Bosea sp. 685: one gene and its partner. The protein of the gene in region 2 interacts with the protein of the main gene of each other region in a pairwise test. Links are inferred from orthologs where the notes say so. Each region holds a gene or a part of one and is shown on either strand. Other genes may lie near its edges. The genes, in order: pepT and tpiA.

Region 1 (10,421 bases), 2.0 Mb from region 2 along the record:
CGAGCTATCGGACCTCAAGGCCCGTCTCGGGGAGCTCAAGGCCGAACGGGAGCGGATCGATACTCTCGCATCCGACTATGCCCAGCTTATCGAGGCGCGTGATCGGGCCGCCATTCAGTACGAAGAGGCGATCGTCAGCCGCAGCCGTATCCAGGCGCGCATGGACGAAATCCAGCGCCATCTGAACGCCTTGCCGCGCCTGACGGATTTGCGCGCGCTCAAAGAACGCATCGCGCCCTTGGCCGACCTTCCCGGCGCTCCGCGCGGCTGGGCCGACGAGTTGCCGCAATTGCAAAAGGACGAGATCGAGCTCGGCATTCGCGCGCAAGGCTTCACCGAAGAGATCGCGGAATTGTCAGGGCAACTCGACGCGATCGTCGTGGATGAGGCGGCGTTACGGTTGGCCGACAGGGTCGAGCGGCTCGCTGATCTGCGCGCTCGCCATGTCACGGCCGAGAAGGACATCCCCGAGCGCCACCTGCAACTGCGCGAGGCCGAACTCGCGATCTCCGCGATCCTGGGCCGGATCGATCGGACTGGAGAAACCGGGCCCGATCGTCTTGTGCTGGGAGCCTCCGTCATGGGCGCTCTTCGCGCCCTGATCGAAACGCGCTCTGGCATCGATGCGGCGCTGAAATCGGCGGCCGATGAGCTGTCCGAGGCTCGCGGGCGATTGGACGAGGCGCAGGCGAAACTGCGCGAGGTTGGCGGCGATCCGGAAGCCGCGCAGGGACGAGAGACGCGGATGTCATCGCTCGCTGCAACCGTTGCGACCGCGCGGGCCGATGACCACGCGGCTCGACGCCGGTTGGCCGAACGGATTCGTGACGCCGCGCGCGTGACGCTGGCGGATCGTCTGCGCGAGTTGCGGCCCTGGAGCGGTGACATCGACGAGCTTGTCGACCTGTCGGCGCCCGATGCGGGAGAGATACAACACTGGACGCTGGCGACCGTCGAGGCACAGAAGCGGATCGATCAGTATGCCGGTGAGGTCGAGCGCCTGACGACGGAGCAAATCCGCCTTACGGCCGAGTTGAACGCGCTCAGTGGGATCTCAGGTCTCGTCTCGGATCAGGAAGCTGCGAGCATTCGTGCAATCCGGGAGCAGGCCTGGGCCGCTCATCGGGACAAGCTCGACACCGCTTCTGCCGATGGTTTCGAGGCCGCCCTTCGGCGTGACGACATCGCCACGAATGGGCGGCTCGGCCATATGGGAGATGTCGCAAAACTCCACCAGGTGGGCCAGGCACTGGCCATCGTCAAAGCGGAGTGCGATCGCGCCATAGAACTCCGGAATGTCGCAGCAGCGGCTCTGCAAAGCATCCAGCGCGAGATAGCCTCGGTCGTAGCTGCGGCCTGCCCGGCGCTGTCGGACCGGATGTCGCTGCCTCAGTTCGAAGCCTGGCTCAGCCGACGAGATAAGGTTTTGGAGGCGCGGGGGCTTGTCCGCACGGCGGAGAGCGATCTCCGCGAGGCGGAGGCCGACGCCGTGGCTGTGCGAGAGAGGCTGGTCGCCGCGCTCAGCGCGGCTGGTCTGCCGCAGGATGCGGATGCCCGGTTCGAGGCGCTGCTCGCAGCGGGGCAGGGGGCGATCGACCGGGAGGTCGAGCTGAAGGCGTTGCGGGCTAGCGTGGATGAACGGCAGGGCGACCTGACGAGCCGCGAGCGCGAGGCCGAAAAGGCTGCGAAGGCCGATCGGGACTGGAACGCTTCATGGACCGAAGTCTGCTCGGCCTGCTGGCTGGGAGAGGGCGGTAAAGCGCCCTTGCTCGCGACTGTTCGCGAAATCCTCGTGGCCGTCACCGAGCTCGGCCCGGTGCTGGAGAAGAAGGCCGGTCTCGTCGACCGCATCGGCAAGATGGAGAAGGATCAGGCCATATTCCGCGATGAGGCTGAAGCGCTCGCCAGAGAGATAGGGACCATCGCGCGGTCGGGCGATATCCTGGATCTGGCGCAGGCGGTCAGCGCTCAGATTCAGCAAGCCCACACCGAACGAACGCGGCGGGCGACTGCAGCCCAAAACCTCGAGGCCGCTCGGAGCCGGCAACGCACGCTCTCCGAGACCTTGGCGGTTCACGATCGCCGCAAGACAGAGATGATCGCTTTCTTCGGCGTCGAGACCTTGGCGGAGGTCTCCGGCAAGCTGTCGGCCATCGAGAAGAGGGCGGAGTTGGCGGAGCAGGCCGAAGCTGCCGAGCGCGACATCCTCGCGGCGCTTCGGCTGCCCATGATAGACGAGGCGCAAGCCGCCCTCGATTGTGCCGATCACACCGCCCTGGAGGCAGAGCTTGTCGAGCTGAAGGCCCGCTTTGATGATCAGGACCAGCGCAGCCGTGACATGTTCTCCGCCCACAGCAAGGCGCTCGATCGTGTCGAGGCCGTCGGCGGCGATGGCACCGTGGCGAGGATCGAGGAGGAGAAGCGCACGCTGTTGCTCGACATCGAGGATCGGGCGCTCCGCTATCTCAGGTTGAAGCTCGGCGCAGCCGCGGCCGAACAGGCGCTGCGCGCCTATCGCGACCGGCATCGCAGTTCGATGATGGCGCGCGCGTCCCAAGCCTTCGCGACGATCAGCCGTGGCGCCTATACCGGGCTCGCGGCCCAGCCCGAGAAAGACGGCGAGATCCTGATTGCGCTGGCGGCCGGGGGCGGCTCGAAGGAAGCTGCGGAGCTGTCAAAGGGCACGCGCTTCCAGCTTTATCTCGCGCTGCGTGTCGCCGGGTACTACGAATTCGTCGCCTCTCGGCAGCCGGTGCCGTTCATCGCCGATGACATCATGGAGACTTTTGATGATTTCCGCGCCGAGGAGGCGTTCCGGCTCTTCGGTGAAATGGCGCAGGCCGGGCAAGTGATCTACCTCACCCATCATCCGCACCTCTGCGAGATCGCGCGGCGTGTCTGCCCAGGCGCCAGAGTTCATGAACTCCAAGCGGGCGGGTGACCGGCGTGACGTCCGCCTGGCGCAAAGTAATCCGTTCACGGCCTCGCAAGTCGATGTGCTGTTTGGTAGGCCGCGCTGATCCGTGTCTTGATCCCATTGCGAGCATCGATCGCAAGTGCCTCCGCCGCTAGACCAGAAATTGGATACTTCAAGATAACCGGTCCTAATGAGCACGCGCCGCCAAAGATCTGGTCCTTGAGCAAGGCGAATGACGGTCGGCTCGCTAATATCAATCGCCCGGTCGTAGGGTCGAATCATGAGAGGTACCTGCCGATATGCAGTCACGTGCTCCGGCTCTATTCGTTGGCGACGCCGAATTGGCGCGATCTTACTGTGTGATCTGGCGGTAATTGATATAACTAAATTTCAAACTCTCGATTTTTGCCTTATGGACCGGGCGTGCAAGAGCAGGACACGAAAAAGTGGCACCGGTTTTTCGCATTGATCCTGTGCTCACTCTTAGATGAGAGACGGATGCGGCCAACGAGGGCGAGGCCCGCCTTTCCGGCGCTGTCTCGTGCCCGTCATTGCGATAGGGTCGTTGTGACGGAGGCGAGGGACAAAGCCTCAATGGGCCGGACGGAGGCAGGATGAGCATTCGCGTGCAGCTGATCGAGCGGTTCTTCCGCTATCTGGCGGTGGAGAGTCAGAGCGACGCCAAATCCACGGCGTTGCCGAGCACGCCGGGCCAGCAGCGTATGGCCGCCTTGCTGGCGGAGGAATTGCGCGCGCTCGGGCTCGAGAAGGTCGTCATCGACGACCATGCCACCGTCACGGCGCTGAAGCCGGGCACGCGGCCGGGCGCGCCGAGGATCGGCTTCATCGCACATGTCGACACGGTCGATTCCGGGCTTTCGCCGGTGATCCACCCACAGATCCTGCGCTTCGAGGGCGAGGATCTCTGCCTGAACGGGCAAGAGGACATCTGGCTGCGCGTGGCGGAGCATCCCGAGATCCGCCCCTGGGCCGGCGCGGATATCATCGCGAGCGACGGTACGAGCGTGCTCGGAGCCGACAACAAGGCCGCGATCGCGGTGATCATGACGCTGCTTGCCGATCTGGGCTCCGAGGACGCGCATGGCGATATCCTGGTCGCTTTCGTCCCGGACGAGGAGATCGGCCTGCGCGGCGCCAAGGCCCTCGACCTCTCCCGGTTCGATTGCGATTTTGCCTATACGATCGATTGCTGCGAACTCGGCGAGGTCGTGATCGAGAACTTCAACGCCGCGGCCGCCGACCTTGTCTTCACCGGTGTCAGCGCCCACCCGATGTCGGCGAAGAATGTCCTGGTGAACCCGCTGCTGATGGCGCACGACTTCATCAGCCAGTTCGACCGGACGCAGACGCCCGAGCACACCGAGGGCCGCGAAGGCTATATCTGGTTCCATGACATCGTCGCCAATGTCAGCGAGGCGCGGTTGCGGGTGATGATCCGCGACTTCGACAAAGTCTCGTTCGAGCGGCGCAAGGCGCGCCTCGGCGAAGTTGCGGCACTGATCGCCGCGCAATATCCGAAAGGCCGCGTCGATTGCGGGGTGAGCGACACCTACAGCAATATCCATGACAGCCTGGGCGATGACCGTCGCTCGGTCGACCTGCTCTTCGCCGCGCTGGCGGCGCTGCGGATAGAACCGAAGCTGATCCCGATGCGGGGCGGGACGGATGGCGCGGCGCTCTCCGCCAAGGGGCTGCCGACCCCGAATTTCTTCACCGGCGCCTATAATTTCCATTCGCGCTTCGAGTTCCTGCCTGTCCCGGCCTTCGAGAAGTCGTTCGAGGTCGCGCGCATGATCTGCAGCTTGGCGGCGCAAGGCGACAGCGCCGAGCAATCCTAAGGCGGGCTGTTTATCCTCGGAACCACCCCGTCACCCCAGGACCACCGTCGGTCGTCGAGGATGACGGGGTGGTCTTGAGGCAAGGTGGCGTGCTCAAGGGCCTGCGCGCATTTCAGGATGAGGGTTGTGTGTCCAAAAGCCTTCTCGATGGCAAGCGCATGATCTGTAGAAGGCAGCGCCTCTGCTAGGATATCCGTTTTATTGCAGTAATTCTTGAATTCCATTCCAGAATTATGTGCGGATCTTGAAATTAACCGCTTCCGCTCTTCGAAAATAAGGCGCGAAGACATCGTTCAGACACCGCGCGAAATGGTCGGAAGCAATTGGAATCAATCTCGTCGATTCTTCGCCTTTAGTCGCTGGTTAGCCTGCCGTCGGCGTAACCGGTGATGCAATAGGCGATAGAATGACGTGGACCTCCCCGAGCCGGGCTTTCAAGGCGTGGCTCTCTCTGTCGGCCGGGCTTGCGATGCTCATGCTGGTTTTCAGCGGCGGCGTGGCGTTCGCGCAGGCCGTGGTCGTGCAGGGCAACAGGACCGTCGATGCGGAGACGATCCGGGGCTATGCGAGCGACCCCGAGGCAAGGACGCCCGAGCAGATTCGGACGCCCGAGCAGATCCGGCAGAAGCTGGTCGCCAGCGGCCTGTTCTCCAGCGTCCAGGTCAGCCGGCGCGGTTCGCAGATCGTCATCGCCGTGCGCGAGAACGAGGCGGTCAATCGCGTCGCCTTCGAGGGTAATCGCCGCCTGAAGAGCGATGTCCTGTTGCAGCAGGTCCAGTCCAAGGCCGGCGGCCCGTTGAGCCAGGCGCTGATCGATGCCGATGTCCAGCGCCTGAAGGATGCCTATCGCCGCGCCGGCTACGGCCTGGCCTCGATCAGCGGGCGCATCAACGCCTTGTCGAATGGTCGCTCGGACGTGGTTTTCACGATCTCCGAAGCGGGTAAGACCGGCATCAAATCGATCAATTTCAGCGGAAACAGCGTCTATTCGTCGGGCCGCCTGCGCGATCTGATGACCTCGACCGAGTCGAATTTCCTCAGCTTCATCAAGACCTCGGACGTCTATGAAGCGGACCGGATTACCTCCGACCTCGAAATCATCCGCCGCTATTATCTGAAGAACGGCTATGCCGATTTCCAGATCGCCTCGAACAAGGCCCATTTCGACGAGACGCAGGGCGGCTGGATCATCGACATCGCAGTCGAGGAGGGGGCGCGATACCGCGTCGGCAATGTCGCGGTTGATTCCAAGCTGCCCGACGTCGACCCTGCGGCCCTGCAGCGCATCGTCGCGACGTCCTCCGGCGACACCTACAACGCCGAGGCGGTCGAGAAGTCGTTGCTGGCCCTGACGATGGAGGTGTCGCGTCGCGGCTATGGCTTCGCGCAGGTCCGCCCGCGCGGCGACCGCGACGCTGCCGGCCATCTCATCGGCATCACCTATGTCGTCGACGAGGGGCCGCGCGTCTATGTCGAGCGCATCAATGTGCGCGGCAATACCCGCACCCGCGACTATGTCGTGCGCCGCGAACTCGATCTCAGCGAGGGCGACGCCTACAACAAGGTGCTGGTCGACCGGGCCGAGCGGCGCCTCAACAATCTCGGCTTCTTCAGCAAGGTCCGCATCACCAACGAGCCGGGCTCGACGCCCGATCGCGTCATCGTCAACATCGATGTCGAGGACAAGGCGACCGGATCGTTCTCGGTCAGCGGCGGTTATTCGACCTCGGATGGCGTCATCGGCGAGGTCGCGCTGTCGGAGGCGAATTTCCTCGGCCGCGGCCAGTTCGTGCGCATCGCCGGCACGCTCGGCCAGCGCACCCAAGGCGTCGATTTCTCCTTCACCGAGCCCTATTTCCTCGGCCATCGCGTCGCGGCCGGCTTCGATCTGTTCTCGAAGTACAATGATTATTACAGCACCAGCCGCTATTCGAGCCGCGTGACCGGCGGGCAGCTGCGCTTCACCCTCCCGATCACGGAGGAGTTCTCGATCACGCCGCGCTATTCGCTCTATACGACTGAAATCAAGGTTCCGAACTCGACGGACTATCCCTATAACGACTGTACGAACGCGATCACGGGCACGACGCCGGGGACAACGGGCGCAACCGCGGAAAGCTCGACCTATAACTGCCTCACCAATGGCGAGGCGTCGGTCGCGGTGAAGGAGGCGCAAGGCTCGACCATCACCTCGCTGATCGGGCTGAACCTGAACTACAACTCGCTCGACAACACCCAGGCCCCGCGCAACGGCTTCGTTGCCGAGGTGAAGCCCGAATATGCCGGTCTCGGCGGCGATTCGAAGTTCCTGCGCGTCGCGGCGGATGCGCGCTATTACCGCGAGCTCTTCGACGATGTCGTCGGCTTCGTGCGGCTCCAGGGCGGCCATGTCCAGGCGACCAGCGGCGATCTGCGCATGATCGACCATTATTCGATGGGGTCGAACCTGGTGCGCGGTTTCTCCTCCACCGGCATCGGCCCGCGCGACGTGCTGACCGGCGCCGCACTCGGCGGCACGACCTATCTCGGCGGCACGCTGGAAATGCAGTTCCCGCTGCCGGGCCTGCCGCGCGATGTCGGCCTGCGCGGCGCGATCTTCGCCGATGCCGGCACGCTGTTCGACTATGACGGCGGCTCGAAGACGATCACCAGTGCGAGCTATACGGGCTGCCCCGGCGGCTCGGATGCACGGCAGTACAGGGTCTCGACGAGCTCGAGCTATCAATCCAACATTGCCTGTGTCCGCGACAACAACGTCATTCGCTCGTCGGTCGGCGTCAGCCTGCTCTGGCAATCGCCGCTCGGCCCCATCCGCTTCGACTATGCCTATGCGCTGTCGAAGGATGATGGCTGGCGCGACCCGACGACCGGTATCAGATATGGCGGCGACAAGCTCCAGGCCTTCCGCTTTTCGGGCGGCACGCGCTTCTGAAGTCACGGCGTCTGCGGCGGAGGAGTCTCCGGAGACGCGATCAGTCCGCGATGATGATCTCGATGCCCGCCGCCAACAGGGTTTGCGCAAGGGGGCTCGCCGGAAGCTGGTCCAGCACCATGCGCTGGATCCGCTTGAGGTCGCAGACCTGGAAGATGGCGGTTTTCCCGAGCTTGGAGCTGTCGGCGATGACGGTCAGGGAGCGGCTCTGGCCGAGCATCGCCTGGGCGATCTCGGCCTCTTCGGGATTGAAATCGGAGACGCCGTCGGCATCGATCGCCCCGACGGTGATCACCAGATGCGCGGCCTTGAATGCGCCGATCTGGTCTAGCGCGAGGCGGCCGACATTCTGCGCGGTGTCGTCCCGGTATTCGCCACCGATGAGGAAGACGCGATTATTGGCGCCCTTGCTCACTTGCTGCGCGACCAGGATAGAGTTCGAGATCACGGTAAGGCCCGAAAGCTTCCCGAGTTCCTCGGCCAGATAGACCGTGGTGCTGCCTGTATCGACGAAGATCGAGTCCCCGGGCTTGAACAGAGCGGCCGTGGCCTTGGCGATCCTGCGCTTCTGGGGCACGTTTTCATGCATGCGGGCCTGGAACGAGCCCTCGACGATCTGGCCCTCCGCATAGGCGCTGAGCTCGCTGGCGCCGCCATGGAATTTGCGCACGCGTCCATCCTTCGCCAGGGCGGACAGGTCGCGGCGGATGGTTTCGCGCGAGGTGGACAGGGTGGAGGCCAGAAACTCCACCGTGACGCTGCCGCGTTTCTCGACATAGTCGACGATGAGGTCCTGGCGGGCCGACGGACGCATTCCCTAGCCTTCTTCTCGTAGCATCGATTCTTGGCAGCGCCGCATTCTTGGCATCGAATCGAGTCGATGCCGCTGATCGACCCTTCCGCAAGCGAAGAACGTCGGAATCCGCTCCTCAGGCAAGCGGTTTCTGCCACAGCCCATTCAAGCGGGGGGCAGGCCAGGAAGATCTTGCGCATGGAAACCAAATCCTTCGGGGACGTGCTGAAAAGCGATGTTAGGCGCGCCATCCGCGGCTGCGCTGCACGGCCCCAGTGAAACGCTCGCGCCATTCGCCGCCGCGGGCATCGATGGGTGAGAAGATCCGGCTGTGCTCGCCCACTGCCTTCGCAGGCTCCTGGTCCGCGCCAGAGGCGAGCATGGCGCAGCCGAGTGCGGTCAGTTCATGGAAGGCCGGTCGAGTGACGGGGCGCTGCAGCGCGTCGGCGAGGAACTGGGCGAAGTAGTCGCTCTGGGCGACCCCGCCATCGATGGAGATCCGGTCCTGAATGGCGACCCGGCTGCCGATGGCCTCGACCACCTCGGCCGTGCGCAGCGCGATCCCTTCCAGCACGGCCTGACAGAGATCGCGCGGCGTCGTTGCCGCCGTCATGCCGATCCAGGTCGCAGCGGCACTGCGGTCCCAATGCGGGCAGGCGAGGCCGGACAGGGCCGGAACGAACGCTATGCCGCGCGAGATCGCCGGCGCGGCATCGAATGCCTGCAATTCGTCGAAGGCTGTGAACAGGCCGAGATTGCGGATCCAGTCGATCGCCGAGCCGGCATCGTAGACTCCGCCATCGACGGCATAAGTCGCCCGACCGCCAAGGCGCCAGGCCACGGTCGGCAGCATGCCGCGATCAGGCGCGCGAACGATCTCGTCGCCCGTCACGGTCAGGACGAAGGCGCCCGTCCCGAAGGTGATTTTGGTGTCGCCAGGCTTGCGGCAGCCATGGCCGAACAGGCCTGCCTGCTGATCGACGATCGAGGCGTAGATCCGGGCGGAGCCGATGGCGCCAAAATCGCCGACCGTTTCGCGAATCTCCGGCAGTGTCTCGATGGGAACCCCGAACAGCTCGCACAAGACAGGATCCCATGCACCGGTTTCCAGGTTCATCAGGGAGGTCCGAGACGCCGTGGTCGCATCGGTGGCGAAAGTTCCCGTGAGCCTGTCGAGGAAGAAGGCGTCGGTCGTCCCCAGGCGCAGTCGCCCAGTGCGCCGCGCCGCCTTGACCGCCTGCGAATGCTCGAGCAGCCAGCCGAGCTTCGAAGCGGAGAAATAAGGGTCGAGCGGCAATCCGGCGCGGGCCAGGGTTTCGGCCTCGGCGCCGTCGGCGCGCAATTGCGCGATCCGGTCGACCGTGCGGCCATCCTGCCAGACGATTACCGGCGAGAGCGGCTCTCCGGTCCGCGCATCCCAGGCGAGGCAGCTCTCGCCCTGGTTGGCCAGGCCGATGCGGGGAACCGCTCCGGCCTCATTCAGGCAATGGCGGATGTTTGCGAGCAGCTCCAGCGGGTCGTGCTCGACCCAGCTCGGGTGAGGATAATGCTGGGCGTGCCGGCCGGCCTTGATCAGGCGCAGGCTGCCATCATCGTCGAGGACGAGCGCGCGTGTGCTGGTGGTGCCCTGGTCGATCCCGACGGCGCGTGAGGTCATGGCCGCATCTCCACCCTGATCTCGGTTGCGTCGTCGGGGAGCCCTAGCTCCTTCAGGTCAAGCAGGATGCGCCACTCGGGCAAGGCCGAGAGCGATTTGCGCAGAAGCGTCCGGCCATTAGCCGAGACCTCCAGATGACCCGTGCTCGCCTCCTGAACGCGTAACTCTATACTCCTGGCGCCGGCCAAGAGCCCCGGCAGGGCGATCTGCTGGGGAACCGCCAGCTTGATGTCTCGCCCTGGGATGACAGGGATCAGGCGCTC
Region 2 (10,254 bases):
ATCGGCAAAGGCGAGCGAGAAGGCGACGCGTACCTCCTCCCCGCTCGGGCGGCGCGCCTGCCGCTCGAAGAAGAAGGGCTCAAAGGCGCCGATGCCGGCGGCCTTGAAGGCGAGATTATCGGCCTTGGCGTCCTGGCTTTCCAGAACCAGCATCGACATGCCCTCGCCGCGCTCCAGGGCATCGCGCACGAAAGCCCCGAAGGAGAAGCGACCCGGCACCGGTTCCGGAATCGATTCGGCATCGCCGATGGTGATCAGCTCCAGGAAGGAGCCCGGAAACTGGACGATCCGATTCTGCGTGCCCCAGGGATGGCTGTTGCGTGCTCCAACCCGGAAGCCGAGCTTCTCATAGACGGCGCCGGCAGCGTCGAGATCGCGCACGCCGATGACGAGATGGTCGAGGCCGCGAGGGGTGGTGGCAGCAGGCATGACGATGTCTCGCAAGGCAGGAGGCTCGGACAGCCCCTTGTCTAGCAGGTCATCGGGCGCAGGTCATGGCGCGATGCAGCTATGGCTCGATATAGTGCGGCAGGAAGCGCGAGGTGTTCTTGGTGATCGGCGTTACATCCTCGCGGATGCAGAGGCCGCAGGCCTGCGAGGCGACGAGCCAGGAGCCGATCACCGCGTAGTTTCCATCGGACTGGAACAAATTGGTCGCGGCGTCCTGCAGGATGAAGCCCTCGGCGCCATAGGGACCGTCATCGCTGTCCAGCACCTTGCCGCGTTCCAGCAAGGTGATATTGGCGCCCTCGCGCGAATAGAGCGGCTTGCGAACCCGGCGCGGCGACAGGCTTTCGCAGCGAGGATCGCCCTCGAAGAAGGCCGGTAGCAGGTTGGGATGGCCGGGTTCCATCTCCCAGAGGCAAGCGAGCAAACCCTTGTTCGAGAGCAGCGCCTTCCAGGGCGGCTCGATGAACTGGCAGCGCGAGCCAGCGAGCGCGCTGGCATAGCGTTCGCGGAAGAGCCATTCCCAGGGGTAGAGCTTGAACAAGGTCTCGATCGGCACATTCGAACCGTCGCAGAAACGGCCGTCGGTAAGCAGGCCGATCTCTTCGATGAAGCTGAACCGGGCGTCGAGCCCGGCCTGCTTGGCGCAATCGAGCAGGTAATCGACCGTGCCCTTGTCTTCGACGCTCTCCTGCACGCAAGCGAGATGCAAGCGATAGGGTGACGGTGCACGCAGCCCGGCAAAGGCGGCGATCAATCGCTCATGCAATGAATTGAACTGGTCGCAGCCGGCGGGCAGCCTGCCATTCGCCATCGCCTGTTCGAGCCAATCCCATTGCACGACACTCGATTCGAACAGGGCGGTCGGCGTGTCGGCATTGTATTCGAGCAGCTTGGCCGGCCCTCGCCCGTCATAGGCCAGGTCGAGCCGGCCATAGAGATTGCGCTCGCCGTTCTGCCAGCTCTCGCGGATGAAGGCCCATTGCGCTTCGGGAATGGCGAGCCGGGTCAGGACCGCGTCATCGCCGATCGCCTTCTCGATGAAGGCGAAGCAGAGCTGCTCGATCGCCTCGGTCGGCGCCTCGATATCGCGCTCGATCTCTTCCAGCGTGAAGGCATAGGCCGCGCGTTCATCCCAATAGGTCGCGCCGTCGATGGTGTGGAAGGCAAAGCCGAGGCGCTCGACCTGGGTCTGCCAATCCGCGCGCGCTTCGAGGACGACGCGACGCATCTCAGGAGGAGGAGGAGGAGCTGAAGGAATGCGAGGTCGAGCCAAAGCCGCCGCGCGAAGCGACGCTGGTCGTGCTGACGCCGCTGCTGGAGCCGCCGCTTCGCGCAACGAGTGCTTGTCCTGAACTCGTTGAATAGGCGCGTGATGAGCTGCCGCCGTAATAACTTCTGCCGCTACTGTTAGAGCTGTTCCCATAGCCGCGCGCCTGCTGGCATTCCTGTGCCTGGGAGCCCGGCGGGCAGGCGTCGCGCGTCGGCGGTAGCAGGGGCTGCGCCGCGCCACCGCCCTGGGCCAGGCTGCGCGCCAGCATGATCCCGGCAAGCGCTGGAACGACGACCTGCGCCCCGTTCCAGCTCGCGCTCTGGCAGGAGCCGACGCCATATTCAGTCTCGCAGGCGCTGGTGTTGCTGAATTTCCTGGCGTCGCGCAAATGATTGACGGAGGCCTCGTTGAAGCGCTGCTCGCATTGGCTCGCGCTCAATTGCCCGCCCGCGCGGCATTCAGCCAGGGTGTTGTAGACGAGGCTGTCGTCATCGTCGTCGCCCGAGAACGACCAGACGGTCGCGACCAGCACCACGCCCGCCGCCGCCAGTCCGATCTGGGTCGAGCGTTTCACCGCGCCGCCCTCTCAGACGGTCATGCTGGCGGCCGCCAGCGTGCCGGAAATCACGGCGATGACGGCCAGCATCGCCGCCGAGGGGAGACGATCCTCCTCGATCTTGTGCGAAAGCTCGGGAATGATGAGGCGGGTGAGCCCATAGACCGCAAACTGGATCAGCATCGCGGCAATGGCCCAGAGCACGCAGTCGGCGATGCTGCTCGCCTGCGCGATCGCCTTTTCCAGCGGAATCGCAAACCCCGTCAGATTGCCGCCCAGCGCGACCGCGGCCGAAAGATTTCCGGCGCGAATCAGCGCGATCTCGTCATGGGCCGTGATCCGCAAATAGATCGCGGCAAAGCTCGCGATCAATGCGGAACCAAGCGCGAAATAGAGCAGAAAGGCGGGGAGCCCCGCCATCGAGATCGCCATGCCGCTCGCCCCCGGGCCGCCATAAGCTGTCCCGTGACTATACGTGAGTTGCGCGGCGACGCCAGAGCCGGATGATTTCAGACGGGGTCACTTCGTGATCCCGTCTGAAATCTGAATCCGTCTCTCATCAAAAAGTGAGAGCAGGATGCGAAAAACCGGTGCCCACTTTTTCGCGTCCTGCTCTAAGGCGTCGCCGCCGGCTCAGACCAGGCGGCTTTGCACCACGGCGGCCTCGACGAAGCTTGCGAAGAGCGGGTGCGGCTCGAAGGGCCGCGACTTCAGTTCGGGGTGATACTGCACGCCGATGAACCAGGGATGGTCGGGATATTCGACCGTTTCCGGCAGGAGCCCATCGGGCGAGACGCCGCTGAACTTCAGCCCTTGCGCCTCGAGCCGCTCGCGATAGCTCATATTGACCTCGTAGCGATGGCGATGACGCTCGGAAATCTCGGTCCCGCCATAGATCTTGGCGATCTTGGTGTCGGGATCGAGGATCGAGGCATAGGCGCCGAGCCGCATGGTGCCGCCGAGATTGCCGTCCGCCGCGCGCTGCTCGAGCTCATTGCCGCGCATCCATTCCGTCATCAGGCCCACGACGGGCTCCTCCGTCGGTCCGAACTCGCTGGAATTCGCCTTCTCGATATGGGCGAGCGAGCGGGCCGCTTCGATGACGGCCATCTGCATGCCGAAGCAGATGCCGAAATACGGCACCTTGCGCTGCCTCGCGAAGGTCGCAGCCTTGATCTTGCCCTCCGCACCGCGATGGCCGAAGCCGCCGGGCACAAGGATGCCGTGGACATGTTCGAGGAATGGGGTCGGATCTTCCTTCTCGAAGACCTCCGATTCGATCCAGTCGAGATTGACCTTCACCCGGTTGGCGATGCCACCATGCATCAGCGCCTCGATGAGGGACTTATAGGCGTCCTTCATGCCGGTATATTTGCCGACGATGGCGATGGTGACCTCGCCCTCGGGGTTCTTCACCCGCTCGGAGATACGCTGCCAGTTCGAGATGTCGGGTTCGACGCTGGCATCCATGCCGAAGGCGGCCAGAACCTCGTTGTCGAGCCCCTCCGCATGGTAGGACAACGGCACGTCGTAGATCGAAGCGACGTCCCTCGCCTCGATCACGGCGGTCTCGCGGACATTGCAGAACAGAGCGAGCTTGCGGCGCTCCTCACGCGGAATCTCGCGGTCGGTGCGGCATAGCAGGATGTCGGGCTGGATGCCGATCGAGCGCAATTCGGCGACAGAATGCTGGGTCGGCTTGGTCTTCAGCTCGCCCGCGGTTGGAATATAGGGCAGCAGCGTCAGATGGATGAAGATGCACTGGCCGCGCGGCAATTGCTGGCTGGTCTGGCGGATCGCTTCCAGGAAGGGCAGGCTCTCGATGTCGCCGACCGTGCCGCCGACTTCCATCAGGACGAAATCATAGCCCTCATTGCCGGTGAGGATGAATTCCTTGATCGCATTGGTGACGTGCGGAACGACCTGGATGGTCGCGCCGAGATAATCGCCACGGCGCTCCTTGGTCAGGATGTCCATGTAGATGCGACCGGTGGTGATGTTGTCACCCCGATTGCAGGGCCGGCCGGTGAAGCGCTCGTAATGGCCGAGATCGAGATCCGTCTCGGCCCCGTCATCGGTGACGAAGACCTCGCCATGCTGATACGGGCTCATCGTGCCCGGATCGACATTGAGGTAGGGATCGAGCTTGCGCAGGCGGACCGTGTGGCCGCGCGCTTGAAGGAGAGCTGCGAGAGCCGCCGACGCCAGGCCTTTGCCAAGCGAGGACACCACGCCGCCGGTGATGAAAACATACCGCGTCATGGGAGGTCACCTTTAACGCCAAGGTTTCGATTCGCGAAGCGGGCCCGCGCAGGGTCGTTGTGCTTCACACGCTTGTCCACAGCCTGACGAGTCCTGCGACCCTCCAGGCTGCCTTTGTCCATAGGGACTGATCCATCAGGGCCACTATAGCAGCGCAGCCGGATCAGGCTCGTTGGGAGTGGCCGGTTTCCCGGCGACTTCCCATCAAAAGAGAAGGGCCGGTTTCCCGGCGACTTCCTGTCAAAAGAGAAGGGCCGGTTTCCCGGCCCCTGCCCTGTCGTCATTGCTGCGGCGCCGCGGGAGGCGTCGGCGGCTGCGAGCCGCCGCTCGGCCCTTGCAGTTGCCGCAGTTGGTCGAGCACGCCGCCGGCATTGGGGGCGCTCGGGCCGGCCGGGTTGACGGGCGCGCTCGTCGTGGGCGCGCCATCGATGATGGAACGCTGCACGCGGCTGCGATTCGCGATCACCGCGAGCACGATCGAGGTCAGGAAGAAGGCGCCGGCCAGAATAGCGGTAGCGCGGGTCAGCGCGTTGGCCTGGCCGCGGCCGGTCATGAAGCCGCCGGCACCGCCGCCGCCGGAGCCCATGCCTAGCCCGCCGCCTTCGGAGCGCTGCAGGAGGACGACGCCGACGAGTGCGACCACGATGATCAAATGGATGACGATGAGAACGTTCTGCATGGTCTCACGAAAATGGGTATGGAGCGGGCCGCCGCAAGAGCGCCCCGCCCCGTCTGCCCGTATCGGGCTTGTAGAGGTCGCGGCGCACATAGCACGCGTCTACGAAGCGCACCACCCGGCAAATCACGCTTGGCGACACCCGGCCTCAGGAGCAGGCCCGCGCGATCGCCAGGAAGTCTTCGGCCTTGAGGCTCGCGCCACCGACCAGCGCGCCATCGACATGGGCGACATTCATCAATTCCGCCGCGTTCGAGGGCTTCACCGAGCCGCCGTAAAGCAGGCGAACGCCGGCAGCTGCCCCCTTGCCGAGAAGCCGGCCGAGCTCCGTGCGGATCGCCTGATGCATTTCAGCGACGTCGGCAGCCGTCGGGGTCAGGCCCGTGCCGATCGCCCAGACCGGCTCATAGGCGATGACGAGAGTAGCCGCCGTCGAATCCTCCGGGACCGAGCCGCGCAGCTGCTTCTTGACGATCGCCAGCGCCTTGCCGGCCTCGCGCTCATCCTTGGTCTCTCCGACGCAGATGATCGGCACCAGCAGGGCGTCCCGCGCGGCTTGCGCCTTCGCCTTGACGATGGCGTTGGTCTCGCCATGGAGCGTGCGCCGCTCGGAATGGCCGACAATGGCAAAGCTCGCGCCGGAATCGGCGAGCATCGCAGCCGAAACCTCGCCGGTGAAGGCGCCGCCGGCATTGGAGCTGCAATCCTGCCCGCCGGTTGCGATGCGCGATCCGATCAATGAGGCAGTCGTGGTATAGAGCAGGGTCGCAGGCGGGCAGATCGCAAGATCGACGGCCGCCTTCAGCGCGGCGTCATAGCCCTTGGCGACCTCGACCGCGATGGCGAGATCGGCCTTCAGCCCGTTCATCTTCCAATTGCCAGCCACCAGCGGCCTGATGTTGCGTGTCACGTCTCGCCTCCCAATATGCTGCGCCGGCTGTAACCCTGCCGCAATCGCCCGGCAACACCGCCGAGTCGACTGACTCAGGAACGGCCGATCGACTCAGGAATGATTGCGAGTTGCGCAAGCGGTTCCTATAAGCGGCACCGACAAAAACCGGCGGCGCGCCCGCTTGCGCCGCATCCGGACAGGAAAGACTTAAATTCAATGATGATGCAGGGCATCCGCAAGGCGGGTCAGAGTTTCCTCGGGAAGCTCATCATCAGCATAACGTTCGGCTTCCTGATCCTGTCCTTTGCGATCTGGGGCATCGGCGACATCTTCCGCGGCTATGGCCGCAATGAAGTCGCTCGCGTCGGCAAGGTCGAGATCGGCCTCGAACAGATGCGCACGGCCTATCAGAACGAGATCCAGACGCTGACCCGCCAGCAGCGCCGCCAGATCACGCCCGATATGGCGCGCGCGATCGGACTCGACCGGCAGGTGCTGTCGCGGCTGGTGACGGAAGCGGTGCTCGACCAGACGGCGCAGGGCATGCGGCTCGCCGTATCCGACGAGACGATTCGCAACCTGATCTTTGACGATCCGAGCTTCCGTGACGCATCGGGCGCTTTCTCGCCGGCGCGCTTCAACGAATTGCTGCGCAATAACGGCTATACCGAGCAGGTCTATGTCCGCGAGCAGCGCGCCACGATCCTGCGCCAGCAGCTCGCCGAGATGGTCGTGGGCTCCGTCGCCGCGCCCGTGGCCCTGCAGGAGATCGGCCACCGCCTGCGCAACGAGAAGCGCAGCGTCACCTTCGCCCGCGTGCCGGTGAGCGCTGCAGGTGAGATCGCCGCACCCACCGAGGCACAGCTCAAGACCTTCTTCGACGAGCGCAAGGCCGCTTTCCGCGCGCCCGAATACCGCACCGCCAGCATGCTTTCGATCTCGGCCGAGACGGTTGCCGATCCGGCCTCGGTCAGCGAGGGCGACGTCAAGGCGCGCTACGAGCAGATCAAGGGTCAGCGCTTCAGCTCGCCCGAGACACGCGCGATCCAGCAGATTGCCTTCCCGACGCCGGAAGAGGCGCAGGCCGCCAAGGCCCGCATCGAGGGTGGCGAGACCTATGAGGCCGTGGCGACCCAGCGCAACATCGCCGAGAAGGATCTCTCGCTCGGCACCTTCACCAAGAGCCAGGTCTTCGATCCAGCCGTACGCGACGCTGCCTTCGCGCTGGCGCAAGGTGCGGTCAGCGCTCCGGTGACGAGCGGCTTCGGCCCTGTCCTGCTGCGCGTGACCGCGATCACGCCTGAGCGCGTGCGTCCCTATGAGGAGGTCGCGGCCGAGCTGCGCAGCGAGATCGCGACCAGTCGCGCCGCGAGCCTGATCACCGACTTGCACGACAAGATCGAGGATCAGCGCGCTGCCGCCAAGCCGCTGGCCGAGATCGCGAGCGAATTGAAACTGCCCTTGCGCACGCTCGGCCCCGTCGATGCGAGCTTGCGCAAGCCCGATGGCACGACCGAGACGGCCGTGCCTGGAGGCGACGCGACCGTGCAGGCGATCTTCCGCTCGGATATCGGCGTCGACAATGAGGCGATCCGGTTGCCGCGCGATGCGGGCTATGTCTGGTTCGATCTGACCAAGATCGATCCCGGCCGCGCGCAGGGCTTCGACGAGGTCAAGACGCAGGTCGAGGCGCAATGGCGCGCCGACGAGCTTGCGAGCAAGCTCTCGACCAAGACGCGCGAACTCGTCGCACAGCTCGACAAGGGCGAGGCTTTCGACGCGGCCGCTTCGACCGCCGGGCTCACGATCGAGAAGGCCGCCGATCTCGGCCGGCAAGAGCAACGCCCCGAATTGCCGGCCAATGTGGTCAGCCTGATCTTCGGCACCGCGGTCGGCAAGAGCGGTGCGGCGGCGCTTGCCGATGGCGCGCGCGTGCTGTTCAAGGTCGATAGCGCGACCGTGCAGCCCTATGCCCGCACGACGCAGGAGGCGGAGAATTTCGCCCGCCTGCTCGCTTCGAGCATCAGCGAGGACATCCTGTCGCAATATGTCGGCAAGCGGCAGTCCGAGCTCGGCGTCAGCGTCAACGAGGCCGCATTCCGCAATGCCACCGGCGGCGCGCAGAATTGACCATGCAAGCCCCTTTCGAACGCTTTGCGCAAAGCTACGAGGCCGGCACGGCGCAATTGCTGAGACAGGTACTGGTCGGCGATTGCGAGACGCCGGTCGCCGCCTTCCTGAAGCTGCGGCACGCGACGACGGGCCCGGCCTTCCTGCTCGAATCGGTCGAAGGCGGAGCCGTGCGCGGGCGCTACTCGATGATCGGGCTCGAACCGGACCTGATCTGGCGCTGCCATCACGGCGAGGCCGCTTTGTGCCGGCCGGCGCTCGGCGACAGCTTCCTCACCGATCCGCGCCCGGCTTTCGAGAGCCTGCGCTCATTGCTGGAGGAGAGCGCGATCCCCGACAGCGAAGGGGCGGAAGGCGAGAAACTGCCGCCCATGGCCGCCGGCGTGTTCGGCTATCTCGGTTACGACATGGTGCGCCTGATGGAGCGCCTGCCTGAGGCCAAGGAGACCGGCACCGGCGTTCCCGACGCCATCCTGCTCCGCCCGACGCTAATGGTCGTGTTCGATTCGGTGCGCGACGAGATCCACGTCGTGACCCCGGTACGGGCTCAGCCCGGTATCGCGGCCCGCGTGGCCTATGAGCAGGCGCAGGAGCGGCTGGAGGCCGTGGTGATGGCGCTCGAAGGGCCGTTGCCAGCCGATGCCGCCATCGACATCGCCAATTTGCCGGAGCCGGCGATCGTCTCGAACACCAGCGAGGCGGATTTCCACGCCATGGTCGCCACCGCGCAGGACTATATCCGCGCCGGTGACATCTTCCAGGTCGTGCTGTCGCAGCGCTTCGAGGCGCCCTTCCAACTGCCTCCGTTCGCGCTCTACCGGGCACTAAGGCGGGTCAATCCGGCGCCGTTCCTGTGCTATCTCGACTTCGCCGAGTTTCAGATCGTCTGCTCCAGCCCCGAAATCCTGGTCCGCCTGCGCGACGATACCGTCACCATCCGGCCGATCGCCGGTACGCGGCGTCGCGGCGCGACGGTGGCTGAGGACGACGCACTCGCCGAGGAATTGCTGGCCGATCCGAAGGAACGTGCCGAGCATCTGATGCTGCTCGATCTCGGCCGCAACGATGTCGGCCGGGTCGCGCGGATCGGCTCGGTGAAGGTGACCGATTCCTTCTTCATCGAGCGCTATAGCCAGGTCATGCACATCGTCTCGAATGTCGAGGGTACGATCGACCCGCAGCATGACGCGCTGGCCGCTCTGTCCGCCGGCTTTCCCGCCGGCACGGTCTCGGGCGCGCCGAAGGTCCGGGCGATGGAGATCATCGACGAATTGGAGCGCGATGCGCGCGGCGCCTATGGCGGCTGCATCGGCTATTTCGGCGCCAATGGCGAGATGGACACCTGCATCGTGCTGCGCACGGCGGTGGTCAAGGACGAGCGCATGCATGTCCAGGCCGGCGCCGGCATCGTCTACGATTCCAACCCGGCATCCGAGCAGGCCGAATGCGTGAACAAGGCGAAAGCCCTGTTCAAGGCAGCGGAAGAGGCGATCCGCTTCGCCTCGCGGGTCGGGCGCGGGCAATAGGACCGATATGGGGCTCGCGGCCTGCGCCCATGACCGATGCGCTTGACCGCCCTGCCCTAGACCGTGCATGACCTTCGCCCGAAAACACGGCTCGAAACCATGCGCATCCTGCTGATCGACAACTACGACAGCTTCACTTGGAACCTCGTCCACCTGATCGGTGGGCTGGGGGCTGACGTCGTGGTGCGCCGCAACGATGCGGTCACGGTCGCCGAGGCGTTGTCCGACGATCACGACGCGATCGTGCTGTCGCCCGGCCCCTGCACGCCCAACGAGGCCGGCATCTGCCTCGACCTCGTGCGCGAGGGCGCCGGAATCAAGCCGATCTTCGGAGTCTGCCTGGGCTTGCAGGCGATCGGCCAGGTCTTCGGCGGCGATGTCGTGCGAGCCCCCCTGCCGATGCACGGCAAGATCTCGGCGATCCGGCATCAATCGCGCGGCATGTTCCGTGGCATCAACGGGCCGATCCAGGCGACGCGCTACCATTCGCTC

What was found.
Region 1: the proteins of tpiA (region 2) and pepT interact in binary tests that used the Escherichia coli proteins (3 or more experiments, as listed by UniProt). The link is inferred for Bosea sp. 685 from one-to-one orthologs.

The regions. Positions count from the first base shown.
Region 1 is NZ_CP134779.1:667,149-677,569, forward strand. The notes cover bases 2,721-5,653. They hold pepT (peptidase T), read left to right. Parts: upstream 2,721-3,531; coding sequence 3,532-4,776; downstream 4,777-5,653. Other genes in these bases: RMR04_RS04265 (ATP-binding protein), read left to right, coding at 2,721-2,941; bamA (outer membrane protein assembly factor BamA), read left to right, coding at 5,183-5,653. In the rest of the region: more of RMR04_RS04265, read left to right, coding at 1-2,720; more of bamA, read left to right, coding at 5,654-7,708; RMR04_RS04280 (DeoR/GlpR family DNA-binding transcription regulator), read right to left, coding at 7,749-8,522; RMR04_RS04285 (FGGY family carbohydrate kinase), read right to left, coding at 8,740-10,158; RMR04_RS04290 (NAD(P)/FAD-dependent oxidoreductase), read right to left, coding at 10,155-10,421. UniProt on the Escherichia coli protein: Cleaves the N-terminal amino acid of tripeptides.
Region 2 is NZ_CP134779.1:2,631,927-2,642,180, reverse strand. Bases 4,244-7,009 are described here. They hold tpiA (triose-phosphate isomerase), read right to left. Parts: upstream 6,125-7,009; coding sequence 5,363-6,124; downstream 4,244-5,362. Other genes in these bases: RMR04_RS13910 (SurA N-terminal domain-containing protein), read left to right, coding at 6,323-7,009; secG (preprotein translocase subunit SecG), read right to left, coding at 4,819-5,217; RMR04_RS13925 (CTP synthase), read right to left, coding at 4,244-4,538. Also shown: RMR04_RS13945 (VOC family protein), read right to left, coding at 1-429; RMR04_RS13940 (glutathionylspermidine synthase family protein), read right to left, coding at 509-1,678; RMR04_RS13935 (DUF1190 domain-containing protein), read right to left, coding at 1,680-2,294; RMR04_RS13930 (DUF350 domain-containing protein), read right to left, coding at 2,307-2,708; more of RMR04_RS13925, read right to left, coding at 2,910-4,243; more of RMR04_RS13910, read left to right, coding at 7,010-8,236; trpE (anthranilate synthase component I), read left to right, coding at 8,239-9,762; RMR04_RS13900 (anthranilate synthase component II), read left to right, coding at 9,862-10,254. UniProt on the Escherichia coli protein: Involved in the gluconeogenesis. Catalyzes stereospecifically the conversion of dihydroxyacetone phosphate (DHAP) to D-glyceraldehyde-3-phosphate (G3P).